DNA from 4 places in the uncultured Gilvimarinus sp. genome. Region 1 is predicted to be linked to each of the others. Evidence: predicted binding sites of a transcription regulator. Region 1 holds the regulator's gene; each other region holds the start of a gene.
The links. Region 1 encodes sigma-54, which starts transcription at its own class of promoters, with help from an activator protein. Its sites were predicted from a motif close to TGGCACANNNNTTGCNNT; they were not measured.
Positions count from the first base shown of each region.

Region 2: the regulator sigma-54 is predicted to act here: its motif matches at 1,731-1,748, upstream of AACY82_RS13700 (CsbD family protein).
Region 3: the regulator sigma-54 is predicted to act here: its motif matches at 1,567-1,584, upstream of AACY82_RS16395 (ammonium transporter).
Region 4: the regulator sigma-54 is predicted to act here: its motif matches at 827-844, upstream of AACY82_RS03325 (6-hydroxymethylpterin diphosphokinase MptE-like protein).

Region 1 covers NZ_CAXAUC010000004.1:126,768-131,328, forward strand. The annotation lists gene rapZ (RNase adapter RapZ) at 1-45, opposite strand, end outside; gene ptsN (PTS IIA-like nitrogen regulatory protein PtsN) at 56-514, opposite strand; gene raiA (ribosome-associated translation inhibitor RaiA) at 544-834, opposite strand; gene AACY82_RS08980 (RNA polymerase factor sigma-54) at 965-2,494, opposite strand; gene lptB (LPS export ABC transporter ATP-binding protein) at 2,638-3,363, opposite strand; gene lptA (lipopolysaccharide transport periplasmic protein LptA) at 3,365-3,913, opposite strand; gene lptC (LPS export ABC transporter periplasmic protein LptC) at 3,903-4,439, opposite strand; gene AACY82_RS09000 (HAD-IIIA family hydrolase) at 4,480-4,561, opposite strand, start outside.
Region 2 covers NZ_CAXAUC010000009.1:97,575-102,135, reverse strand. The annotation lists gene AACY82_RS13710 (NYN domain-containing protein) at 1-69, shown strand, start outside; partial or broken gene AACY82_RS13705 (family 43 glycosylhydrolase) at 330-1,334, shown strand; gene AACY82_RS13700 (CsbD family protein) at 1,429-1,626, opposite strand; gene AACY82_RS13695 (putative sulfate exporter family transporter) at 2,095-3,081, opposite strand; gene AACY82_RS13690 (LysR family transcriptional regulator) at 3,167-4,048, shown strand; gene AACY82_RS13685 (alpha/beta hydrolase) at 4,173-4,561, opposite strand, start outside.
Region 3 covers NZ_CAXAUC010000016.1:34,757-39,317, forward strand. The annotation lists gene AACY82_RS16390 (hypothetical protein) at 1-155, opposite strand, end outside; gene AACY82_RS16395 (ammonium transporter) at 152-1,540, opposite strand; gene AACY82_RS16400 (DUF805 domain-containing protein) at 1,841-2,161, shown strand; gene AACY82_RS16405 (AI-2E family transporter) at 2,226-3,359, shown strand; gene AACY82_RS16410 (DUF6635 family protein) at 3,410-4,369, opposite strand; gene AACY82_RS16415 (DUF5329 domain-containing protein) at 4,366-4,561, opposite strand, start outside.
Region 4 covers NZ_CAXAUC010000001.1:766,254-770,814, forward strand. The annotation lists gene AACY82_RS03315 (hypothetical protein) at 30-302, opposite strand; gene fliS (flagellar export chaperone FliS) at 299-712, opposite strand; gene AACY82_RS03325 (6-hydroxymethylpterin diphosphokinase MptE-like protein) at 927-2,996, shown strand; gene AACY82_RS03330 (polysaccharide pyruvyl transferase family protein) at 3,016-4,164, opposite strand; gene neuC (UDP-N-acetylglucosamine 2-epimerase) at 4,165-4,561, opposite strand, start outside.

The sequences.
Region 1 (4,561 bases):
ACTTTTACCTGAGCCGGATAATCCGCTGACAATGACAAGGTGCATACACGCCTACCTATCCGTTGTCGTGAGCGATGGCGGCCGCGTATAGAGCCTGGCCGCTGTCAGCATCGCGCAGAGTTTGCCGATAGGCGCTTTCGTTGAGCGCCCCGGCCAATGCTGCCAGCGTGTGTAGATGTTCGTCATTGGCTTGATCGGGTACCAACATGGCAAACAGAACGTCGACGGGTTCGCCGTCAATCGCATCAAAATCTATCGGCGCTTTGAGCGTAATCAGTGCGGCGATGGTCGCTTCGCAGCCCGGCAGGCGGCTGTGAGGAATGGCAATGCCGTGGCCAATGCCGGTCGAGCCGAGTTTCTCACGCGCGACCAGGCGGCGAAAGATTTCGTCGGCATCCATGCCGGGGATACTCTCGGCAATGGTGTTGGCGAGAATTTCTAAGGCACGTTTTTTACTGACGCCTTCGATTCGGCTCAGGGTACGTTCAGGCGATAAGATCTGTGCAATTTGCATAGTATTTTGCGTAACTTGTTAGTAACTAATTAGCGGTGGCTGCGAAGTTTTTCTTTGTGTTTGATTAATTGCCGGTCGAGCTTGTCGGTCATGGCATCAATCGAGGTGTAGAGATCGTCTGACTCGGCGTCAGCAAAAATGTCTTTGCCGTTAACGTGAATCTTCGCCTCGGCTTTTTGCGTTTGTTTTTCTACCGACACGGTAACATTGATTGTGGTGATCAAATCGCTGTGGTGAGTCAGTCGTTCCAGTTTGGATTCGATGTGATTATGAATCGCTTCGGTGACATCGACGTGATGGCCGCTGATGGTTACTTGCATACACTGCTCCTCGTGTCTGTCTGCTGCCTAAGTTGTTGTGCTGCACCCTTGGTATTAGCGCATTGCCTCGAGCGATTGGCAGAACTTCAACATAGCAAGGATTAGAAGTTCTGTCACATGGGCCGGTGTCTTAACCCAGCCCTTTGCGCTCATTAGAAGGCGGAATATTCAACGACTCGCGATACTTGGCGATTGTACGCCGGGCAACGCGAATCCCTTGATCGGAAAGCATCTCGGTGATTTTGCTATCGCTCAGAGGTTTTTTCGGGTTCTCTGCCGCGACCAGCTTTTTAATAATAGCTCGGATTGCGGTCGACGAGCACTCGCCGCCAGAATCGGTGCTCACATGGCTAGAGAAAAAGTATTTTAACTCGAATATGCCTTGTGGCGTGTGCATGTACTTTTGGGTGGTGACCCGCGAGATAGTCGACTCATGCATCTCCACTAGCTCGGCAATATCGTGCAGCACCAGTGGCTTCATGGCCTCGGCGCCGTACTCTAAAAAACCACGTTGCTTTTCGACGATACAGGTGGCCACCTTTAGCAGAGTTTCGTTGCGACTTTGCAGGCTCTTTAAAAACCAGCGGGCCTCTTGCAGGTTGTCTTTTAAGAAGGTGTTGTCGCGGCTGGAGTCGGCGCGTTTGACCATAGAGGCGTAGCCGGAGTTGATCCGCAGCTTTGGCGCTATGTCTGGGTTGAGCTCAACTGTCCAGCGTCCTTCCTTCTTATCCACAAACACGTCGGGTACGACATACTCGGTTTCGCTGGTGCTGATGCCATCGCCGGGGTGTGGATTAAGGGTTTTAATCAACGCCACGGCTTGAGCTAACTCAGGTTCTTTGAGGCGGGTCTTGCGCATCAGTTGGCGGTAGTCGCGGCTACCGAGCAACGGCAAGTACTGGCGCACAATCAGTTGCGCCGCCTCTAAAAAAGGGGTGCTTTTGTCGTATTGGGCCAGCTGCACCAGTAAGCAGTCGACTAAGTCGATGCTGCAAGTGCCGCAAGGGTCAAACTGTTGTAAGCGGTGTTGTACCGCCTGCACCTCGTCGAGTTCTAGGTCGTCCCAATTGGCGGTTAAACCCTCAAAAATATCCTCGATACTGCTACTGAGAAGACCCGAGGGCTCGACGGAGTCAATGATCGCCAGGGCAATGATCTCATCGCGCTCGGACATGGGCGTGAGGTTGAGCTGCCACATTAGGTGGTCGTAGAGCGATTCGGTATTGCCGCGACGGCTTTCGAAGTCGTTATCGTCGCCCTCGTAGTTACTGGCGGGTAATGTTGACGACGAACTCTCGTAGACATCATCCCAGCTGGTATCAACGGGTAGGTCTTGCGGGATCGACTCGCTCCACTCGCTGTCAGCGGTGGGTTCGTCCGCCTCGGCGGTGGTTTGGGTGCTCGCTGGGTCTGCGGGGTTCAGCTCGTCCTGGCTGTTATCGCGGCGTTCATCTTTGCCGTCGGTGTCACTATCCTTTTGGTCGCTACCAGTGTTGTCGTCGAGGTTCTCCTCAACTTCGAGCATGGGGTTGGAGTCCAGCGCCTCTTGGATCTCTTGTTGCAGATCCAGCGTCGATAGCTGCAGGAGGCGGATGGCCTGTTGCAGCTGCGGCGTCATGGTGAGCTGTTGACCCAACTTTAGCTGTAGGGACTGCTTCATAATGTTAGCAATGGCACTCAGATTGTGTTGTTGTAACTGTGGAGTTTAGTCATCAACACCAAGCCAAGCAATAGTACTAAGCAATCTTTGTGCCTGAAAGTCAAAAAATAGAAATTGTCAAGTGGTGGTGCGGCTGCTCGGCTTTACAGCATAAAGTTGTCACCGAGGTAGACTTTGCGCACTTTCTGATTGGCCAGAACCTGCTCCGAGCTGCCCTCAGCGATGATATGGCCCTCGCTGACGATATAGGCTTTTTCGCAGATGCCAAGTGTTTCTCGGACATTGTGATCGGTAATCAAAATACCAATGCCGCGATCCTTAAGGTGACGCACAATGTGCTGAATGTCGCTGACCGAGATAGGGTCAACCCCGGCGAAGGGCTCATCTAGTAGAATAAAGGCCGGGTCCGTTGCCAGGGCGCGGGCGATTTCGACCCGGCGGCGCTCGCCACCCGAGAGCGACATGCCGAGGTTGTCGCGAATGTGGGTGATGTGAAACTCCTGCAGTAGCTGCTCGAGCTGCTCTAGGCGCTGTGGTTTTTTGAGATCGCGTCGAGTCTCTAAGATGGCGAGGATGTTGTCCGCCACCGACAGCTTGCGAAACACCGAGGCCTCTTGCGGCAGGTAACCAATGCCCGCCCGGGCCCGGCCGTGGATCGGTAGGTGTGTCAGGTCTAGCTCGTCTAGGGTGACGCGGCCGTTGTCGGCTTTGACCAGCCCCGCGATCATGTAAAAGCAGGTGGTTTTACCCGCGCCGTTAGGCCCGAGTAAGCCGACAATTTCACCGCTGCTAACAGACATCGACACGTCAGCGACGACTTGGCGGCGTTTGTAGCTTTTAGCGAGGTTGTGTGCAGTAAGAGTGGCCATATTATTTTTCGGTCGCTCCGGCAGGAATCACCATTTTGATACGCTCGTTCGAGTTGTCATCGCTCTGGGCGTTGATGAGTTCGCGGGCCAAGTCATAGTGAATGCTGTGGCCTTGCATAATCGCGCCGTCTTGTTCGATTTTAGCGCTGTTGCTGAGCGTTACCGTGCGCTTGTCGTGGTCGTAGCTGATCTCGTGAGCCTCGGCAAACACTTTGCCTTTGTCGGCTTGGGGTTGCTGTTCAAAGTGTGCCGGGGAGCCAGATGCCTCGATTTTGGCGACTGAATTGTCACTTTTAAAGTGAACCACGATACGCTCGGCATCGATGATCAACGAGCCTTGTTGGAGGCGCGCTGAGCCGGTGTAGGTGACTAGCCCATTTTTTTGATCAAACAGTTGTTTGTCGGCCTGTAGCTGAAAGTCTTGCTCGCGGTCGTCGGGTAAGGCGTGAGCTGTTGTGGCAATCATTGCCATTGCGGCGGCTAAAGCCAGCGCCGGGACTCGCGGAAATAAGCCCGTCTTTAAATAGCGCTTAATATCATTAAGGGGCATAAGTGGCTTTTACCTCGGATAGCAGTTCAATACGTCCGTTGTCGAGCTCGGCATTGAGGCCAACAGCGCGAGTGGTGCCGCGCTCGCTACGCATGGTAACAGGTTTGTCGGTATGCGCGTATTGCTGGTCAGTGTCGATGGTTAGATCATCGGTGGTTAAGGTCACCCAGCCGTATTGGCCTTTTTCGTTCCATACCTGCACATTGTCGCGCAGGGTGATGGCGTTGCTGACACTGGTGCCTTGCTTGGCTGAAAGTTGCCATGGCTCAGTACTCGATTGGCGATAAAGCGTGACGTGGGGGTGATCCACTTCGCTGCGGTTAATGGTGCCATTGCTAAACGAGGTAACAGAGCGGGCAACCATTTTGTGTTTGAGGCTGCCGTTGTTGCTATAGGTGCGATCGACAATGCCCGTCATATACGATTGCGGGAATTGCTTTTGCGCCTTGGCGCTCTCGTCACTTAACAGCATGTCACGGGGCGAGTATTGCAGTGCGCCATAAATCAGCGCGCTGCATATCGACATAAGCAGTATCCAAGATTTGGGTTGCCGGGGCCGCACAGGCTTAGTCCTCAGTTGCGATAAATGGCGCCAGCATGGCGGTGTAGCTGCCTTGCGCCTGCATAATTAAATCACAGGCGTCGCGC
Region 2 (4,561 bases), on a different contig from region 1:
GACCTTTTTGAAATAAAACGAGGACCCAACAACTCTTACTTAGTACGGGATGTAAGAAAACGAAAGTAATAAGAATTATGAACGACGCGATAGCCGCGAACATTCATTCACTCATTCCTTTAATCTACAGGGTGAGAGGAATCGAAAAACCAACCCATTCCAGCGAAAAATAAACCCTAAACAAGCTAACGCTCGTTAGCTATTGTGCTCCGTATACTTTCTGTAAGACCACCCTTTTATTAATAACAATTGTTCAAGTACACTCTAGTGAAACACGTTCTGGCACTTTTATAGCTAAACATTAAGCCTATCTTGAAGGACTCTTTATAATGAATAAAATCACGGCGATAATCACCTCAACTTTAATGGCAGCCACGATGGCTGGCTGCGCACATCACCATACCGCCCAAACGACCGCTAATGGTAACCCCCTTAACTTTGGCGAAGGCTTACGTACCGCCGACCCCTCGGCCCATGTCTGGAACGACGGCAAGATGTACGTGTACACCTCGCACGACGAGGAGTGTCAAGAAGACTTTTGGATGAAAGACTGGTATGCGTTTTCCTCTACGGATTTACAAAACTGGGAAACTCACGGACCTTTGTTATCGGTTGACGACATAAGCTGGGCAGACAACTACGCCTGGGCGCCGGATGCGGCTTATAAAAATGGTAAATACTATTTGGTCTTTCCGGCAGGCTCGGGCCATAAAGACAGGGTTAACCCAGAGAACAGCACTAAATGGATGGGCATTGGCATTGCCGAAAGCGACTCACCCACCGGGCCATTTAAAGATGTAATTGACGCGCCGCTGTGGACATCGCCCTACGCCAATGACCCGAGCCTATTTATTGACGACGACGGTTAGGCGTATTTGTACGTGCACGCCAAAGACCACGATTACCATGTCATCAAAATGGCAGACGACATGCGCAGCACAGAAGGCGATCTAATAAAAATGGATATGGGTGGCTATGAGCCAAAAATGGAAGGCCCCTGGGTGTTTAAGCGCGATGACAATTATTACTTCACCATGCCCGAAAACAACCGCGTGCTGAGTTATTATATGGCCAAATCGCCCATGGGGCCTTGGGAGTACAAAGGCGAGTTTATGGGGCAGGAGCACAACAGCAATAACCACCACTCTATTGTTGAGTATAAAGGTCAGTGGATACTTTTTTATCACCGCTGGCTAGACATCGATTCAGCCTGCGGCCGTCAGCGTCATAGCGCCGCTGAATATCTGCACTTTAATGATGACGGGACGATAAAACCGATTAAACGTACCGATAAGGGTGTTGCTGATTTTTCTTCGAAGACAACATCTAATTAACTTCTCTTATAGCTTTGACATTAAAAAGGCTACCGATGATAAACATCGGCAGCCTTTTTAGTAAGCAACTCTTTTATTGCACAGCCATGTAATCTTAAAGGCTATCAATAAAATCGTTAACTTCTTTTTTAGCCTCTTCCTTAGACTTACCGTACTTGGCCTGAATCTCTCCGGCAAGCTTTTCTTGATTGCCCTCTATTCGATCAAGGTCATCATTGGTTAACTTGCCCCACTGGGCCTGCACGCCACCTTTAAATTGATGCCACTTACCTTCAAACTGATCACTGTTCATAATAATTCCTCACTTTTGTCGAACATTTGGCGTTCCACCAAAAACTATTGGTGCAACTATTTCTGTTGCCTTACGAAAGACTCTTTCGAGTGTGTACGTTACCTACAGCAGGTAGCGTGCCAAAGAATGAAATGAAAGCAGTTTTAACCTCAAACGCCTTGGCAGCCTTGCTGGGCGCGGCACATCTGCATCAAATGCATTACTACCTCAAGCTTGAGGGATCACACCCTTTTTACTTATTTTGCGTAAACACACCTTAACTTGTAAATTTTACTGTGTTTGAGATATTTGATTGGAGGGAACCACGACGAAGGTCCGGTTGCGATGTTATTGCGTTGTGCGTAAGTCACTTAAAGTTTTTAGTGCGCGATAAATAACAGGATCAGCTCCGCCACGGCCATTAACGTGACCTTACAACCAGTGCGACACAAACCAAGCATAGAGATAAAGGCCAGCCTAACCCAAACGCTACCAAGCCAATATCTGTGGTACTAGGTAAAAGCCTCCGCCAAGCAGCAACAGCCACAAAATTCCCGCTAGTAAAAACGGTTTACCGCCACCATTAGCCAATAAATGCCAGCGGGTTTTTAACCCCAGCGCCACCATCGCCAGCGCCAACGTCAATTGCGATGCCGCCTTCAGTACACCTAATAGAAGATCGGGCATGGGCACAAAGCTGCGAATAATGCTTGCCAAAATAAATCCTAAGACAAACCAAGGGATGGTCAGTGATACTTTGCCCTGCGGATGATGGGCCGCTTGCCGCCGCTGCCAGAAAAAACCTAATACAAACACCACAGGCGCCAACATCATCACCCGCGCCAGCTTTGCCACCAGTGCACCTTGCAACGCCAGCTCGTCAATCGCTTGACCCGCCGCCACCGCCTGGGCCACCTCATGCACCGTACTACCAATATAAACGCCATAGCTGGCACTGTCGGGCGCCGTTAAGTGAAAAATAACCGGATAGCAAAACATCGCCAGTGAGCCATAGGTCACCACCGTGGCAACTGCAATACTAATATCCCGCTCACGCGCCTTAACCACAGGCTCTACCGCCATGATTGCCGATGCGCCGCACACGGCACTACCGACGCTGGTCAGTAGCGCCAAGGGGGCAGACATTTTGAGCCAGCGTACACCGAGGTAAAAACCCAGTAAAAGTACAGTGATAACCACGAGCATATCGAGCACTAATACTTGCCAGCCGGCCTGAACCAGTTGCTGCACACTCAAACTAAAGCCCAGTAATACTACCCCCAGCCGCAACATTTTTTGCTGACAAAACAACATGGGCTGCTGTGCACTTTTACGATCGGGCAGATCGGTGCTGTTGCCCACCAGCATCCCCAATATAATGGCGAGCGGCAAAGCGCCGATACCGAGCGCCGCCAAAACGGGTAGTTGCGCGGCTGCCAGCGCTAGGCCAGCCAAAGCAATCAGTAACATCCACATAATGACCTCCAGTTGGGTGCTACTGTACGGCGCACAAACACTTAGGTATATTGGATATTATTTATATAAGAGTTAAATTATTCTTATGAATGTAACACTGCGACAAATGCGTATATTTGAAGCAACGGCCAGGCTTGAGCGCCTGAGCCAAGCCGCTAATGAGCAAGCCATTAGCCAGCCGGCCGCCAGTCAGGCGTTAAAAGAAATGGAAAGATCGCTCGGTTATCCGTTGTTTGAGCGCCGTGGCCGGCACTTGCTACTAAGCTCGGAGGGCGAACAAATTTTATCACGGGTACGGCAGATTCTTGAGCTGACCCAACAACTCACGCAACCGGCCACCGGCTCAGTGATGGGCGTTATGCACTTGGCAGCCAGCATTACCATTGCCAGTTATTTAGCGCCATCGCTGATCGCTCGGTTTAAACACGTGCACCCACAGGCCGATATTAAACTCAGTATTGAAAACACCAGCCAAGTGCTGAGTAGTGTTGCTAAAGGACGAGCGTTGCTAGGGTTAATTGAAGGTCCGGCAATGCACTCGGAGCTTTTGATCACACCGTGGCAAACCGACCAGCTGGTGGTTTTTAGCGCGCCGGAACACCCTTTAGCGCAACTGCGCAAACCCAGCTTTAAAAAACTTTTGCAGTATCCATGGGTGGTTCGCGAGTCGGGCTCCGGCACACGCTCGATTTTAGACGCGGAGCTTCAACGTTTAGGGGTAAAAATTAACATCGCCCAAGCGTTAAATCGCCAAGAAGCTATTAAACAAAGCGTAATTGCTGGGCTGGGCGTGGGCTGTTTATCACACTTGGCCATTGCCCGCGAGCTGGCCAGTGGTCAGTTAGTGCAACTGCCTACACCGCTTAATTTAGAGCGCCGGTTCTCGTGGGTATTAGCGCCTGAGCGGCAAGAGCAGCCTATGCTTAAAGCGTTTATCGAGCTATGTACCCGATCATCGCCACAATGATGTCGCGCTCGAGCGGCGCGCTATACGAGACTCAAGCATCACTCAACGCCGGCAACGTAATACCGCGACGAACACCTATTAACAAACAAAGCCTTGGCACGGCCCAAAACGTTTTAGCGCGGTATCAAAGGCTGGCGCCATCACAACGCCGCCGCAAAAATTCATCTACATCGTCTAACGTCGGCGCCAAAAACCCTAAAGGCCTGCCCATGGCCGCCAGAAGTTTTACGTGGGTCACCCCGGGGTAGGTTTTACGAGTGACCGGTACGCCCGCCGCTGTTAGTTTTTGCTCGAGAGACACAGCCGACCTAGGGGTAACGGTTTCGTCATCGGCACCGTGCAAGATCAGGGTAGGCGGATTTTTCGGTGTGACATGGTTGACGGTTAAGGCATCAACTTGTTTGGTTTCGTCGTCGCCAAAGATATTCGTCCAGCGAGACTTTTGCGTGGGTAAAAAGTAATCGTGGGGGCCGGCCAAGGCAACGTAGGCGGCGATTATATCGGGGCTTAAGC
Region 3 (4,561 bases), on a different contig from region 1:
TTGCCCACAAACTCATTCAGGGCATACACCGGCTTTGCGGCGTAATTCGCCTCCCATAGGTTAAGCGCCTGCATTAATGACTCGCCACTTAGGTAATCCGCCAACGCCGTAAACACAATCCGGCGCTTAAGGGTTTGCTCCGCCTCAGCACTCATGGCTCTATCACCTCAAGGGTGCGGCTGTTATAAGCTTTGTTGCTACCAAACTCCGGGTAGCCAATTTCGCCGTGCTCGGTAATATCTAAACCGCGCTGCTCGTGCTGGGCATCTGCCCGCAACGGAGAAACGGCATTAATAAGCCCGTAAATTATTAGCGCCCCGACAAACGCCCAGACAAAACACACCAACACACCGGTCAGCTGCACCACCACTAACTCAACCGAAAACAGATCGCCGCGATAAAATAAACCCGCCGCCAAAGTCCCCCACGCGCCGGCAAAACCGTGCACCGGAATCGCACCGACCACATCATCCACTTTTAAACGCAGCAGCAAACGCGAGCCCAACACCACCACAATACCCGCCACAAAACCGGTGATAATCGCGTACAGCGGGTCCATCGTCGCACAGCCGGCGGTAATGCCCACCAATCCACCTAGGCTGCCGTTTACCACGTGCTCCACTCGGACTTTTACCCCCGTTAAGCGACACGCTAGCAACGCCCCCGCCGCGCCAGCACAAGCCGATAAGTGGGTGTTTAAATTAATCAAACCAATGGCCACATCGGCCGCCAAAGTACTGCCACCGTTAAAACCAAACCAGCCCAACCACAAAATAAAGCCGCCCATGGCAACGTAGCTGGAGTTGTGGCCGGCAATACGGCGCGGCTTGCCATCGGCATCAAACCGGCCTATTCGCGGACCGACGACTAACGCCCCCGCCAGCGCCACCCAGGCGCCTAATGAATGCACCACCGTAGAACCGGCAAAATCGATAAAACCCAATTGCGCCAACCAACCACTACCATGGTAAGCGCTGCCCCACACCCAACTGCCGAACACCGGGTAGAGCACCCCCATAATAAAACACGCGGCAATCAGGTAACCGCCAAAGCGAGTGCGCTCGGCCATGGTGCCACTGGCAATGGTCGCCGCCGTGGCGGCAAACATGGTCTGAAACAGCACGAAGGTCCAATCCCACTGCGCATTAGGGTTTAGCCAAAAATGATCGGTACCCCAAAAGCCCGTGGGGTTGGTGCCAAACATTAAGCCAAACCCCACCAAACAAAACACCAGCGAGCCCAGGCAAACGTCAGCGTAGTTTTTCATAATAACGTTAATGGCATTTTTGCTACGGGCCATACCGCTCTCAAGCAACGCAAAGCCTGCCTGCATAAAAAACACCAACGCTGCCGCAAGCGCTATCCAGACGGTATCAATGCTTTGCGTAGCCTCTGGCGCCGCAACACTCGGGGAGGCCCACAAGAGCATCGGGGTAACAACAACAGCACACTTAATAACAGTCGGCGGTATAGTACGACGGATCATCGGCATAGCATCGGGTCTTATGTCAGCAGGAAACAACAGCGCGGGCCAATGCATCAGGCGCCACACCTCTGTGCCTGCAAAACGCACGATATATGCCAATTAGTTAAAGCGACAAAAGCCTTTTTATAACAGCAAGTTACAAATAAGTCATAAATCCCACAGCCACAGGATGCTATCGTCTTGGGCAGTGTTACTATGCGGGTGCATGGATACGCACCAGAAATTAGCAGGCCAACGCCAGCGGTCGACACGGACTACCGCTTTAAGTGAAAATACACAGGCAAGTAACACTTGCCACCTAAAGGATAAACCCACCTGCGCCAAACCGCCGGGTTTCACATAATGAGGGTTATTATGGATTACTACTTACAAGCATTTCGCCAGTACGCCGACTTTTCCGGCCGCTGGACTCGCACCCAGTACTGGATGTTCGTACTGGTTAACCTTCTTATCCTTCTCGGTATCGCCGTTATCGAGAACTTAATTCGCACCGCCCTTATCAGTTCGATTTACGGTCTGGTGCTATTAATTCCCGGCATTTCAGCGGGCGTGCGCCGTTTACGGGATGCGGGTTTCTCACCTTGGTGGTTATTACTCGCGTTTATTCCGGTAATAGGTACTATTGCTCTAATCGTATTGCTGGCGCAACCGACCAAAACAGCCTCAGCAGAATAATTAATGACCGCGGCGCCGAGCGCCGTGGTTATCTCTTACAGCGATTATGCGATGAGGCACACTCATGTCTGAGTTTAGAAAAACTCTCGAATTAAAATCGTTTCTTGGATTACTGATCATCGTATCCATCGCGTTTTTATGTATTTTACAGCCCTTTTTTGGCCCGGTATTTTGGGCCTGCGCGCTGGCGATTATTTTTTACCCGGCGCAAACTCGTTTTTTAAGCGGACTCAAACACCGCCCTAACATTCGCTCGCTTATTACGTTGCTGTTTTGCCTGATCATTGTGATTATCCCGGTTATCTTCTTGGTCACCTCGGTCATCGCTCAAGCCGCAGCACTGTATCAACAAATCGACTCCGGCGAGCTAGACCCCGGCAAAAAGATCGAGCAGTTTCAGGGCAGCTTTCCTATCGTCAAAGATACCTTAGAGCGCTTTGGCGTAAACTTTAACGACTTAAAAAAGCAAGCCGTCGATTTTGCTATGAACAGCGGCAAATTTATTGCGCAATACACCTTTAACATTGGTCAAAACGCCTTTAAATTTGTGATCGGCTTTTGCTTAATGCTTTACCTCACCTTCTTTTTATTGCGCGATGGCAGCAGTTTATTAGAGCTAATGATTCGGGCGCTGCCCATGGGCGACACCCGCGAGCGCCTGCTGTTTGCTAAATTTGCCGAGGTAACTCGCGCCACCGTCAAAGGCAATTTGGTGGTCGCCATCGTGCAGGGCGCGCTGGGTGGGTTTATCTTCTGGGCACTGGGGATTCCGGCGGCTTTACTCTGGGCTGTGGTCATGGCGTTTTTATCGCTCCTGCCCGCGGTGGGCGCCGCTATTATCTGGGCACCGGTTGCGGCTTACTTATTGGCCGTGGGCAGCTATGTGGATGGCATTATTCTTATCGCTTTTGGTGCTGGTGTCATCGGCTTAGTCGACAACTTATTGCGCCCTATTCTGGTCGGCCGCGACACCAAGCTGCCGGACTACTTAGTACTGCTATCCACTTTAGGCGGCATGGCATTATTTGGCATTAACGGTTTTGTCATCGGGCCGTTAATCGCCGCGCTGTTTATTGCCTTTTGGGGTATTTTTATGCGCGAGATCAATGTCGAGCACCCAATGGACGACAGCTCGCCCGACACCCTAAACGAGACTCTGGATACCGACTCGGCCTTAATCGAGACACCCGAGCAATAAAGCCCTGTCTATTACCAAGTTATCGGGGCGCGTTTACCGCGAGCCCCGATTTAGGTAATCCCCACTCGCGCCGCGTCAACAATATCCAGCAACCTTGCCAGGTAGGCATCTTTAGGCCGAAAGCTACCGCTGGTGCGCCGCTTTAAATCGCGCTCTAAGCTATCGAGCATGCGGTTAAGGCGACGCTGGTGAATCCCGCAAAAGCCTTGTAACGGGTCGGAGATAAGCCCCGAGAAACAAGCAAATATCGCCATCAACACCATCACCGCCGCGGTTGAAAATACAATCAAACCTGCATCGGGGCTAATCGGAAACAGTGCGTAGTACCAACCTCCCACTGTAGGGCCCAAAATAAAATCCCACGCCGCCCAGCGGTTGGCCACGATACCGGCCAACGTCATGCCAATGGCAATACCGCCGGGGGTAAATTTTTGCAGAGTAAAAGCGCCGGCAATAGTGGCCAGCAACGTATTGCTTATGTCGGCTGTCGCAGTCCGCGTTAGCGCGTACTGCGATAGCGCATCGCTCAAGCTTTGCTCTAAATGCCGTTCGTTTTCAGCCCCGGTTATTGCGCCAGACGCCGGCATTAATGATTCGTGCTCGATGATCGCCGCCACAATGCACTCGCGCAAACGGTTTTGATCTGTCGTGCGCAGCAGTAATTCACTCGTGGCGCACTGCATTAAATAGCGCTGCATAGTCGTCTGCATACCACTGGGAACACGCCGCAACAGCCGCGCTAAGCGGCCCATATTAAGCGCAGCGACACCCCACGCTACCCCTTGCAGCGCAAGGTAAAAAGGCACCCACAATAAGTTACACGGCGCTCGCAACATATCCCACCCCAGCGCCCGACGATTAGTCTGCCAGGCGCCGGGGTAGTGAAAGTGCCGTTTCACAAAAGCGGGAACACGCCTGCGGCATTCGTTAAAGTAACGTTCAATACCACGCTCAATGGCCGCCACTAACGCGGCTTGATCCGCTGTGTCGGCAGCGGGCTTTACCGTCATGGGGCGGCAGGGTCCTCTGACGAGTGGCGAGTGTGTTGCTCGCGGTACGCCTCAAGGGCCGAGTACAACCAATCGCGCGATAGGATTTCGGTACCGTCGGCCAAAATAATCGTATAGGGCTTACGGGTGATAGAGCTTCTGCTGGCCAAATTATCGATAAAGTCATCGGCAGTTTTCGCATAGCGCCCCGCG
Region 4 (4,561 bases), on a different contig from region 1:
AAATAATACTGCGTGTGGACGTTTCGCCGTCAACAAACCCGTGCTGGGCGCGTTTGACACTCGGTTAATAAATCGGCGTACATCTGTTTCAAATCGAGCATGGCCTGAAGCAGCGCACCGGGCTGCTGGCGGTTGATCTCAATAAGCCTATCGAGCACCAGGGTACAGGTATCATCCAGCTGCCGCACGCGGCGATAATCGCCGGCACCTAAAGCCGCACGCATATCCGCCTGTAGCTGCTGCAACTGAGCAACGCCGCCCTCTCCTGCCAGGCTTGGCGCGCTGGTGGCGACCAACCTCAAGAGTAGGCTCCGGCGGGCTGTGCACTTGAGTGATCAGAGATTTGGTCCCAGCTGGACTTAATATCACCCAACAACTGCGCGCATTCATCCAGCTTGCCGACATCGTTACCCCGGTTCGCTTGAATCAAGGTGCGAATCACATAATCGTACAGCTCATCAAGATTGGCGGTTAATTCACCACCTTCGGTATCGCTCAAGCTGCCCTGCAACCCCTGTACGATATTGACCGCTTTAGTGATCCGCTCAGACTTTTGCACAAAACTGCCACGCGCCAGCGCACCCTTGGCCTGGGCAATACGCTCCAGCGCGCCTTCAAATAACATTTGGATCAACCGGTGCGACGAGGCGTCCATCACACTCGATTGCACATTAACTTGCTGGTATTGCTTGGCGGCGCTGTAGGCATTCATAAAGTCACTCTCAATTAGCGGCGAAGTACAATTTTAAAGTTTACAGAGACATCTCACCCAATAACCGTAACGGCCGATATTCCAATAACTTTAAGCTTTTAACAGATTTTTTTGTGGCACACTTCGTGCTATTTTGAGGGCTAATAAAGCATAGTGTTCAATAGCGGCAGGCAATTGCCGCCCAAAATCTGGCAGCAACAAGGAACTTGGGTCCATGAGTGACATTTCTGAGACATTGCGGCAAGCGCAAGCACAACAAAACGCCTTAAAGGCCAACATCCAGTTCGAAAAAAACCTGGCGTTTTTCCAGCAAGTGCTGCCGGATATCTACGATCAATACCGTCACTACCAACCAGCAATCGTCAGGCCTATGGTTGATGATGACGGTCACTTCAATTTAGTTGACATCAAAACCAATCAAGCCCTATACCCTTACAACCCCGAACAATATTTGCGTGAAGCCGTCGATTACTACCTAAATGCTCCTAAGCATTATGTACTTGATTTTAGCGCCAAACACGGGGCCAACACCGATCAGGATATTCACTTCAAGAATCATAATGCCGCCATTGAAGAATTAAAAGAAGTGAGTCCGAAAGAACGAAAAGCCGGCACCGATGAGCCCATTCAATTTATGAAAATATTGGGGATCGGCAGTGGTTATCATATACCCGAGCTTATCGAACGCTTAAACATTCAAAACTTGTGCATCGTTGAACCTTCCACCGACTGCTTTTACTCATCGCTGTATTGTATCGACTGGCAAACGATTGCCGAGCAATTCGACCAAGACAACAAAACCATCAATCTAATTCTGGGGAAGTCGACTACCGAATACCTTACTTTGGTAAACCATTATATTCGCCAAATAGGCGACCACAATGCCATCAAAGGCTATGTCTTCGAACACTTAATCAGTAATGAAATGAAGGCTTCCCTGAAGACATTCAAACAGCAACTACCAGCCACTTTGAGCATGACAGGTTATTTTGATGACGAGCAAGTCAGTATAGCTCACACCATTGCTAACCTTAAAAAAAGGATGCCAATTTTAACCAAGAAAAACAAAGCGACAGAAATTACCGCCAAAACCCCCGTATTTATTATCGCAAACGGCCCATCACTGGATAAGGCCCAAGGCCTGTTAACCGCTCAACAGAACAACGCGTTGATCGTCTCCTGTGGTACCGCGCTTGGCTCTCTCCAAAAAATGGGCATCAAACCTGACATACACATTGAAATGGAACGTACACGGCCCGTTTACGAGTGGATAACCGCCTCCACGTCACAAGAGTTCCGCAATGACATCGCTTTAATCGCTCTAAACACGGTGCACCCCGATGTATTTGACCTTTTCCCCAAAAGGTCAATGGCGATGAAGTCAAACGATTTAGGGACGCACTACGTCAGCCGGTTCGCTGGCCAGAAGAAACCTTTTATCAGCCTACGCTCTTGCAACCCGACTGTTGCCAATGCGGCGATCGCGCTAATGGCTAACATGGGGTTCAAAAAACTTTACTTTTTTGGGCTAGACTTGGGCTTTTCGGCCTCGGGGCAACACCACTCCTCTCACAGTAAACACTATGACATCAAAAAAGAGCACGTTGCCAGCTTAAACCTATATCAGCGTGACGCTAAAAACACGACAACTTTACCAGGCAACCGCGGCGACGAAATTATCAGTAACAACATATACGCTGCAGCCAGAGAGATGGTGAGTGATGTTATCCGGCATACACCCGGGCTCGAGTGTCACAATGCCAGTGATGGCGTACTGATTGACGGGGCTAAGCCCATTGAAATCGATGATATTGCTATCGCATCTAGTCCAATCGCGAACAAAATGTCGATGGTGGACGCACTGATTCGGCCTCATTTTGACCCAAATGTTTTTAAAAGAGCGCCATCTCAACAAGCGGTAACGAGTGATTTTAAAGCGGCGACTGAGACCATCAGCCAGATAATAAAGCTTTTTTCAGAACAACCTGAGAGCATTGCGGACTGTCATCAACTTCTGACGAGACAACACACCATGCTTGGGGATCTTAAAGGAGCCGATAAAAATGCTCACACTTACTGGCTACTGCGTGGGAGCTCCGCACAGTTCTCCCACCTATTAGCCAAATCACTCTATTGCGGCGAAAACCCTGACGAGGCCGTCTCTAACTTCAAACAAACAAAGGCGCACTACCTAAATTACCTCAACGAAGCTCGTGAGCGTATAGGGTATCAACTATTGAGAAAAGACTCCCGCTCTCGTAACATCAGCGACAAGGTCAAATAGCGTGAGTGTTCTTAAGCGTCTATTCAGGTAAAGAGAACTGTTGCCGCAAAAAGCGCTCAAAAGGCTCAACCATAGAGCGCGCGGCCTTTAAAACTTGCGTGTAATCAGTCAAGACTTGCTCTGGTGAGTGTTTAATGAGATCAATCTCGCACTGAAGCTTTGTCATAAAGTCGCTCGCTTGCGCGGACACTGGTTGTCGCTTCAGGCCCATCTCACGATATAAAGCCGCTATTTTAGGGTAACTTGCCAACCCAATAGTCGGCACACCCATTACCATCGGCGTAATATTGGCGTGAAAGCGCATACTAATAGAGAGCTGACACTGTTTGTAAAGTCCAAACGTAACCTTACAACCATCCCAGCCCTGCCACATAGGCGCGACAATCACGCGAGATCTAACAAGAAAATCATCCATAACCTGCAAAAGACTATTAATAGCCTCTAAATCACTGGGTATATGCGGTATAAGCACGATCTTTACTTGTGGATTAGCACCTAAATTGGACTCAAGGACACACGCTAGATTCTGTAAAAATCTCAGCCACTCACCATTGGAATCCCCTGAAAAACGCAGTGGCTTCATGTCCCCTGCAATATTGACGGCCCAATAGATGCTCCCGTCAGGCAGCCAAGTACTCGCCTCACACTGGAAAAAAGATGCACCATCGGGAACGATATGCGGCTGAACCGAATGATTAGGAAATGCCGCGTGATAATTATCTTTTGAGCCATCATTGCGAAACGACAAAAACACATTGGGCATACCGCCACAAGCGTGTACAAAGCGATCAAAGCGTCCCAGCGTGTTATCGCTAAAACCTTTATGGGTATCAAACCCAACACCGTAAAAGGCAACCGGCACTGTAATTTTTGTTAATTGCTCGAGTGGTAGGTCGATTGTTGTCCCAGTAGCCGAGGCTTCTATCCAAGGTTCAAAAAAGTTACCACCACCAATTACAACCAAATCAGCTTCATTGGCACAACGAACAAACTCGTCATCAAAGCGCCACTGATCAGGCGCGTTATAGTTTTGATAGCAGCGACGAATCTCCCAGTTATGGTAGTTCACGCCAGAGTCAAGGGTGCGCTCTATGACCCGCCGAAGCCCCTGATGATTGGCGTTATCGCCAATATTACCAATAAAGCTACCCACATGAAGAACCTGCATTTACAAATCCATATCAATAAAGGTTTTTTGTTTTTCCGTACGCCAAAAATCAGCTTGCTGCAAGATACCTAAAAACTTTTTATCACTACCGCCTTCACCAAAATGCTGTTCGGGTTCAACCTTTAACTGCCGCACACGCTCCACACCGGTCAGAATATCTCGTTTATCGTTACCCACGTTAATCACACTGCGAAGCGATGCCCGACTGGCTTGTCGAGTCCCCACATTGACCGCCGGCACACCAAAATATGGCGCTTCCATCAAGGCCGAGCTAGAGTTTCCCAGCATGTAATCGGCGCCTCGGAGCAATGACAAAAAATAATCGAACCTCATCGAGGGGTAAACACGAAACCGCTCGGAGTGCGCTTCAAGCTCACGATAACGCTCGATAATTTTG